2 linked regions of the Kaistia algarum genome follow. The protein of the gene in region 2 interacts with the protein of the main gene of each other region in a pairwise test. Links are inferred from orthologs where the notes say so. Each region holds a gene or a part of one and is shown on either strand. Other genes may lie near its edges.

The links. Proteins that work in one complex are often made in the same cells at the same time.
Region 1: the proteins of OSH05_RS00400 (region 2) and OSH05_RS13010 interact in binary tests that used the Escherichia coli proteins (3 or more experiments, as listed by UniProt). The link is inferred for Kaistia algarum from one-to-one orthologs.

Annotation. Positions count from the first base shown.
Region 1 is NZ_JAPKNJ010000001.1:2,713,408-2,717,940, forward strand. Bases 596-4,107 are described here. They hold OSH05_RS13010 (2-oxoglutarate dehydrogenase E1 component), read right to left. Parts: upstream 3,772-4,107; coding sequence 796-3,771; downstream 596-795. Other genes in these bases: odhB (2-oxoglutarate dehydrogenase complex dihydrolipoyllysine-residue succinyltransferase), read right to left, coding at 596-725; sucD (succinate--CoA ligase subunit alpha), read right to left, coding at 3,876-4,107. Also shown: more of odhB, read right to left, coding at 1-595; more of sucD, read right to left, coding at 4,108-4,533. UniProt on the Escherichia coli protein: E1 component of the 2-oxoglutarate dehydrogenase (OGDH) complex which catalyzes the decarboxylation of 2-oxoglutarate, the first step in the conversion of 2-oxoglutarate to succinyl-CoA and CO(2).
Region 2 is NZ_JAPKNJ010000001.1:72,009-75,924, forward strand. The notes cover bases 276-3,170. They hold OSH05_RS00400 (ABC-F family ATP-binding cassette domain-containing protein), read left to right. Parts: upstream 276-725; coding sequence 726-2,615; downstream 2,616-3,170. Other genes in these bases: OSH05_RS00395 (DUF4344 domain-containing metallopeptidase), read left to right, coding at 276-660; OSH05_RS00405 (calcium:proton antiporter), read left to right, coding at 2,790-3,170. Also shown: more of OSH05_RS00395, read left to right, coding at 1-275; more of OSH05_RS00405, read left to right, coding at 3,171-3,916. UniProt on the Escherichia coli protein: Genetic data indicate it may be involved in ribosome assembly or function.

The sequences.
Region 1 (4,533 bases), 2.6 Mb from region 2 along the record:
ATGAAGCCAAGCTTGGCGCCGTGCTTCTTCTCGAAGATGTCCTTGTACTGGGTACGCAGCGCCATCACGGCGCTCATGTCGACCTCGTTGAAGGTCGTCAGCATGGCGGCGGTGTTCTGCGCGTCCTTCAGCCGGCGCGCGATCGTCTGGCGCAGCTTGGTCATGCGCACGCGCTCTTCGCGCGAGGCATCGTCAGCCGGCGAGGGCGCCCGCATGGCGACGGGAGCGGCCGGTGCCGGTGCCGCGGCGACCGGCGCTGTCGCACCTGCCGCGATCGCGCCGATGAGATCGCCCTTGGTGACACGGCCATCCTTGCCGGAGCCGGCAACCGACGCCGTGTCGACGCCGCTTTCGGCAGCGAGCTTGGCAACGGCCGGGCCGTTCGCGTCCGAAGCCGCCGTCTTGGCAGGAGCCGCTTTTGCAGGCTTCGGCGCCTCGGCCTTGGCCGGTTCGGCCTTTACGGCCTCCGCCTTCACGGCACCCGCGCCGTTGCCGGCAATGGTGCCGAGCAGGGCGCCGACGCCTACCGTTTCGCCATCCTTGGCCGCGAGAGCCTCCAGGACGCCGGACGCCGGGGCGGGGACCTCGATCGTCACCTTGTCGGTTTCGAGCTCGACGATCGGCTCGTCGGCGGCGACGGTCTCGCCGACCTTCTTGAACCAGCGCCCGATGGTTGCCTCTGTCACGGATTCGCCGAGGGTAGGTACGCGGATTTCGGTGGCCATGACGGGGGTCTCTGCGGTTCGGTTCGGATGAGAGGAGGGCGGCGGATAGCGGCCTTGCGGCCGCTATCCCTTAAGCGAAGGCGTCATCGAGGAAGGCGTTCAACTGGGCCAGATGCTTGGACATGAGGCCGGTAGCGGTTGCCGCCGATGCCGGGCGACCGACATAACGGGCGCGCTTCGCTGAGCCGCCGGCCTGGCCGAGCACCCATTCGAGATTGGGCTCGACAAAGGACCAGGCGCCCATGTTGCGCGGCTCTTCCTGGCACCACACGACCTCCGCATTCTTGAAGCGGACGAACTCGCCGACCAGCGCCTTGAGCGGGAACGGATAGAGCTGCTCGACGCGCATCAGATAGACGTCGTTGATGCCGCGCTTTTCGCGTTCCTCGTAGAGGTCGTAATAGACCTTGCCGGAGCAGACGACGACGCGGCGGATCTTGTCATCGGTCGTCAGCTTGATCGGCTGGTCCGGCAGGAACTCGGCATCGTCCCAAAGCAGGCGATGGAACGAGGAGAGCGGCCCGAATTGCGCGAGATGCGACACGGCGCGCTTGTGGCGCAGCAGCGACTTCGGCGTCATCAGGATCAAGGGCTTGCGGATGTCGCGGTTGAGCTGGCGCCGCAGGATGTGGAAATAGTTCGACGGCGTCGTGACATTCGCAACCTGCATATTGTCTTCGGCGCACATCTGCAGGAACCGCTCAAGGCGCGCCGAGGAGTGTTCGGGGCCCTGGCCTTCATAGCCGTGCGGCAGCAGGCAGACGAGCCCGGACATGCGCAGCCACTTGCGCTCGCCGGACGAGATGAACTGGTCGAAGACGACCTGCGCGCCGTTGGCGAAGTCGCCGAACTGCGCCTCCCATAGCGTCAGCGTGTTCGGCTGGCTGAGCGAATAGCCATATTCGAAGCCCAGCACCGCCTCTTCCGAGAGCATCGAATTGATGACCTCGTACTGCGCCTGGCCTTCCTGGATGTTATTCAGCGGGATGAAGCGCTCTTCCGTCTCCTGGTCGTACAGCACGGTATGGCGCTGCGAGAAGGTGCCGCGCTCGACGTCCTGGCCGGAAAGGCGAACGGGGTGGCCTTCTACGGCGACCGTTGCGAAGGCGAGCGCCTCGGCGGTTGCCCAGTCGATGCCGATGCCGGTCTCGATCGCCTTGCGGCGGTTATCGAGGAAGCGCTGCACCGTCTTGTGGACGTGAAAATCCTTCGGCACGTCAGTCAGCCGCGCGCCGATCCGCTTCAGTTCGTCGAGTTCCAGGCCGGTCTTGCCGCGGCGGGGATCATCATCGGCCTGCGCGACCTTGAATCCAGCCCAGGCGCCATCGAGCCAGTCGGCCTTATTGGGCTTGTAGGACTGGCCGGATTCGAATTCGGCTTCGAGGCGGTTGCGCCAGTTGGCCTTGGCTTCCTCGACCTCTTCCGTCGTGACGAGGCCTTCATCGACCAGCTTCTTGGCGTAGATCTCGACGATCGCCGGATGGCTGCGGATGTTCTTGTACATCAGCGGCTGGGTGAACGCCGGCTCATCGCCTTCGTTATGGCCGAACCGGCGATAGCAGAACATGTCGATGACGACCGGCTTGTGGAACTTCTGCCGGAACTCGATCGCGATCTTGGCGGCGTAAACCACGGCTTCCGGGTCGTCGCCGTTCACATGGAAGATCGGCGCCTCGATCATCTTGGCGACGTCGGAGGGGTAGGGCGAGGAGCGCGAGAAGCGCGGATTGGTCGTGAAGCCAATCTGGTTGTTGACGATGAAGTGGATCGAGCCGCCCGTACGGTGACCCTTGAGGCCGGAGAGGCCGAAGCACTCCGCGACCACGCCCTGGCCGGCAAAGGCGGCGTCGCCGTGAATCAGCAGCGGCAGCGTGCCGGTGCGGACATAGTCCTTGTGGCCGTCCTGCTTGGCGCGCGCCTTTCCGAGCACGACCGGGTCGACGATCTCTAAATGCGACGGGTTCGCGGTCAGCGACAGGTGCACCTTATTGCCGTCGAACTCACGGTCCGACGAGGCGCCCAGATGGTACTTGACGTCTCCCGAGCCTTCGACGTCGTCGGGGGTGAAGGAGCCGCCCTTGAATTCGTGGAAAAGCGCGCGGTGCGGCTTGGCCAGCACCTGCGTCAGCACGTTCAGCCGGCCGCGATGCGACATGCCGAGCACGATCTCATGGACGCCGAGATTGCCGCCGCGCTTGATGATCTGCTCCAACGCCGGAATCAGCGACTCGCCGCCGTCGAGGCCGAAACGCTTGGTGCCGGTGAACTTGACGTCCAGAAACTTCTCGAAGCCTTCGGCCTCGATGAGTTTGTTCAGGATCGCCTTCTTGCCCTCGGGCGTGAAGGTGATCGCCTTGTCTGGCCCCTCGATGCGGCCCTGGATCCAGGCCTTTTCCGCCGGATCGGAGATGTGCATGAACTCGACGCCGAGCGTCGAGCAATAGGTCCGCTTCAGGATTGCCAGCATCTCGGGGATGGTGGCGAATTCGAGCCCCAGCACATTGTCGATGAAAATCTTGCGGCCGTAGTCGGCCTCGGTGAAGCCGTAGGAGGAGGGATGCAGCTCCTCGTGATCGCCGATAGTCGCCAGATGCAGAGGATCGAGATCGGCGTGAAGATGGCCGCGCATGCGATACGCGCGGATCATCATGATGGCGCGAACGGAATCACGCGCCGCCTGCTGGATCGCCGCCTCGGAGGGGACGGCGGCGGCCGTGCCATTGCCGATGGCCGGCGTCGGCGGCGCCTTCGCCTTCAGCTTATCGGTGACGATCTTCTCGACCTGGGCCCAATTGCCATCGAGAGCGGAGACCAGTTCGCCATTGGCAGGGATCGGCCAGTTCGGCTTTTCCCAGGTGGCGCCGCGCGCCTCGGCCGCGATCGACGTCGGGTCGTCCTGCAAAGCCGAAAAGAAATCACGCCACTCCGTATCGACCGACGAAGGATCGTTCTGGTAACGGGCGTGAAGGTCTTCGATATAGGCGGCATTGCCGCCATAGAGGAAGGAAGAGGTGGCAAAGGCCGAATTCGACGGCTCACGTGACATGATCTTGTGAGGAGCCCGGCCCCTCTCTCCCTGATTGCGCGGCGGCCTCGCCGCGCCTTGATGTTTATACCGAAATTCCGCCCCCGGAATGTCGGTAGTTTCGCCTATCCCTTCAAGACCTCAACCAAGGTCTTTCCAAGGCGCGCCGGCGACGGCGAGACACGAATTCCCGCCGATTCCATCGCCGCGATCTTGTCTTCCGCGCCGCCCTTGCCGCCCGAGATGATCGCGCCGGCATGGCCCATGCGCCGTCCGGGAGGCGCGGTGCGTCCGGCGATGAAGCCGACCATCGGCTTCTTCCGGCCGCGCTTGGCCTCGTCCTTGATGAACTGCGCCGCTTCTTCCTCGGCCGAGCCGCCGATCTCGCCGATCATGACGATCGAGGTCGTATGCTCGTCGGCGAGGAACATTTCGAGGATGTCGATGAACTCGGTGCCCTTGACCGGGTCGCCGCCGATGCCGACGGCCGTGGTCTGGCCGAGGCCTTCATTGGTCGTCTGGAACACGGCTTCATAGGTCAGCGTGCCCGAGCGGGAGACGATGCCGACGCTGCCCGTCTTGAAGATGTTGGCCGGCATGATGCCGATCTTCGACTGGCCGGCCGTGACGACGCCGGGGCAGTTCGGCCCGATCAGCCGCGACTTCGAACCGGAGAGCGAGCGCTTCACCTTGACCATGTCGAGCACCGGGATGCCCTCGGTGATGCAGACGATGAGCGGGATCTCGGCGTCGATCGCCTCGCAGATCGCGTCGGCCGCGCCG
Region 2 (3,916 bases):
GCCGGCCACATGATGGCGGTGCGCTATGGCGACGGGCCGGACGATGAGCGCCATGCCGACCGATTCGCGGCCATCACCCTGCTGGAGCCGCGCTCGGGCGCCGGCGACCAGACATTGGTCGACGCGATCGACAGCTACCGCCTGGCCGCCCACCAGCAGGATGGAGATAGCGGCCTGCCGATGCCCGCCCCCGACGGCCATGCGCTCGACGCCGCCCGCGCGGAGGCGATCGCCTGCGACATGATCGGCGCGGATCCCGTCGGTTTCGCCGATGTCGCCGAAGCCATGGCGCTTTCGCGCGACAAGCGATCCGCCTGCCAGGCGAGCTGGCGCGCCGACCTCGCCGCGTGGCGCGATTCGCTGCGGGCAATCCGCCGCGCGGACAGCGCGCCGGGATCGGCACTGCCGGTCGCCTATGATCCGCCGGTCGACCAGGACGTCGCCGAGGCCACGATCCTGCAGGATAATCACGTGCTGGAGGAAGTCGCCGCCAAGCTGGGGGCCACCTACGACTTCGCCTCGCCGCCGACGGTCAGGGCGATGCATTGCGGCGAGGCGACCTCGCGCTTCGATGCGATCCGCAACGAACTGGTGCTCTGCTACGAGCTGTCCGCCCGTCACGGCCAGCTGATCCTGCGGGACATAGAGAGCCGCGGCTGAACGCGCGTCGACAAAAGCGCCATCCGGCCTTGCGCCGCCGCGCCGGGCACGGCACATAGCCGCCCATGCTGCATGTCAATGACGTCACCTATCGCATCGCCGGCCGAACGCTCCTCGAAGGCGCGAGCATCGCTCTGCCCGACGGGGTCAAGGCCGGATTCGTCGGGCGCAACGGCGCCGGAAAAACGACGTTGTTCAAGCTCGTCACCGGCGATATTTCGCCCGAGAGCGGATCGATCGGCCTGCCGCGCGGCGTGCGGATCGGCCAGGTCGCGCAGGAGGCGCCGGGCACGGAGCAATCGCTGATCGACTTCGTGCTCGACGCCGATAAGGAACGGCGCGCGCTGCTGGCGGAAGCGGAGACGGCCAGCGACCCGCATCGGATCGCCGAGATCCAGATCCGCCTTGCCGATATCGGTGCCCATGCCGCCGAGGCGCGCGCGGGCGCGATCCTCGCCGGACTCGGCTTCGATGCCGAGGCGCAGCAGCGCCCTTGCTCGGCCTTTTCCGGCGGCTGGCGGATGCGTGTCGCGCTGGCAGCCGTCCTTTTCTCCGAACCCGATCTGCTGCTGCTCGACGAGCCCACCAACTATCTCGACCTCGAAGGGACGATGTGGCTCGAAACCTATGTGGCGAAATATCCCCACACGGTATTCCTGATCAGCCACGACCGCGACCTCCTGAACCGAGCCGTCGAGATGATAGTGCATCTGGATGGTGGCAAGCTCATCGCTTATCGCGGTGGATATGACTCGTTCGACCGGCAACGGCGCGAGAAGCAGGCGCTGACCCAGAAGCAGCAGAAGAAGCAGGACGATCAGCGCAAGCACCTTCAGGCCTTCGTCGACCGCTTCAAGGCCAAGGCCTCGAAGGCGCGGCAGGCGCAATCGCGCATGAAGGCGCTGGAGCGGATGCAGCCGATCACCGGCATCGTCGACGAGGAGGTGACGCCGTTCATCTTCCCGCCGGCCACCCGCCGTCTGGCGCCGCCGATCATCTCGCTCGATGGCGTCTCGGTCGGGTACGAGGCCGACAAGCCGATCCTGAAGCGCCTCGACCTTAGGATCGACATCGACGACCGCATCGGCCTGCTGGGCGCGAACGGCAACGGCAAGTCGACGCTGGCCAAGCTTATCGCCGGGCGCCTGGAAGCCATGTCCGGCTCGATGCGCCGCGCCGAGAGAATGGAGATCGCCTTTTTCGCCCAACACCAGCTCGACGATCTGCGCCCTGCCGAATCGCCGGTCCAGCATGTGCGCATGCTGATGCCGGATGTGAGCGAGGCGCAGGTTCGGGCCCGGGTCGGAGCCATGGGCTTCCGGACCGCAAAGATGGACACACCGGCGCGCGAGCTTTCCGGCGGCGAGCGGGCGCGCCTTCTGCTCGGCCTTGCCACCTTCCGCGGCGCCAATCTTCTCATCCTAGACGAGCCGACCAACCATCTCGACATCGACAGCCGCGAGGCGCTGGTGCAGGCGCTGAACGAATTTCCCGGCGCCGTCATCCTGATCAGCCATGACCGCCATCTGGTCGAGACGTCGGTCGACCGCCTGTTGCTGGTCGCGGGCGGCGGCGTGACGCCGTTCGAGGGCGACATGGACGATTATCGTCGCCTGATCATGCAGGGTCCCGAGAGCCAGGAACCGGCGCGGGGTGGCGAAACGGTCAAGCCCGCATCGGCGCAGGATCGGCGCCGCGAGCAGGCGCAGCGACGCACGGAGCTCGCCCCCTTGCGCAAAAAGATCAAGGAAGCCGAATCCTTGGTCGAAAAGCTTCAGAAAGAGATTCAGAAGCTCGACGCGGCGCTCGCCGACAGCGCGCTCTATGTCAACGATCCGGCAAAGGCGACGGCACTGGCCAAATTGCGATCGGACACCTCGGCGTCGCTGGCCGCCACGGAAGAGAACTGGCTGGAAATCTCGGCGCAATACGAGACGCTCTGGCGCGACGGCTGACGACGTCGCCGTCTTCCATCGGGGCTAACACCCCTGGACGCTCTCCTTCAGCGGTCCTCGCGGCGCCGGGTGAGCGCAGAGCTTTCGCCCGCGCCAATCAACGAATAGACAGAAGGATGGCGGGTACGCTGAGGCCTCGCCTACCATGCCTCCGGAACGATACAGGGGAAAACGATGTCGCAGCATGGGGATATGGCCGACGAAGCCGTCCGGCAGCCTGTCCGATCCTCCACCCCTGCCCGGGCGTCGCTCGCCTCCAAGATATTCCCGGTCCTGGCGCTTGTTCTGGCCCTGGCGCTGCACCTTACCCACACGGTGATGGATAATTTGCCGCTGGTGGCCGAACTGGCCGTGTCGGCCGTGGTCGTCGCCATCATGGTCGTCACCGTCTTCGTTGTGCTTCGCCATGCCGAAGCGGTCGCGCACCGGGTCGGCGAACCCTACGGAACGCTGGTGCTCACGATCGCAGTGACGGCGATCGAAGCATCGGTGATCGTTTCGATGATGCTGCACGGCTCGAACAATCCGACGCTGGCGCGGGAGTCTGTATTTTCGACGGTGATGATCGTCTGTGCCGGCGTGGTCGGGATCTGCCTCACCTTGGGCGGATTGCGACACCGGGAACAGAATTTGAAGCGGCAGGGCACGAGCGCGCTACTCGCCGTCGTGATCGCCCTGACCGGTTTGACGCTCGTCCTGCCCGATTTCACGCTCACCGCGGGCCCCGGGAACTTTAACCCGGTCCAACTGGTCTTCGTGAGCCTGCTCTGCATCCTGCTCTATGGCAGCTTCCTGCTCGCCCAGGTCACGCGCCATCGCGAGGATTTTCTCGACGCCGAAGCGCCGGCGGGTCACGAGGCGGGTGGAGCGTCGGCGGGCGGCCTGCCGATGCGCCTCATTCTGCTCGTTGTCGGGCTGGTCGGTATCGTGCTCCTGGCCGAATATGTCGCATCCGGTATTGAGCAGGGCCTCGCCGACCTCCAGGTGCCGCAGTCCGATGCGATCGTCGGCGCCTTCATCGCGACGCTCGTGCTGCTGCCGGAGGCGATCTCGGCTATCAAGGCATCCTACCACAACGAGTTGCAGCGCAGCCTCAACATCGCGCTCGGTTCCGCCTGCGCGACCATCGGCCTAACCATTCCGGTGGTGGCAGTGGCAAGCCTCATCACAGGACGGGAACTGACACTCGGTCTGGCGTCCGGCGATATCGTGCTGCTCATGCTCGCTTTGACCGTCAGCCTCGTCAGCTTTGGCACCGGCCGAACCAACGCGATGACCGGCGGGGTTCACCTCGTCATCTT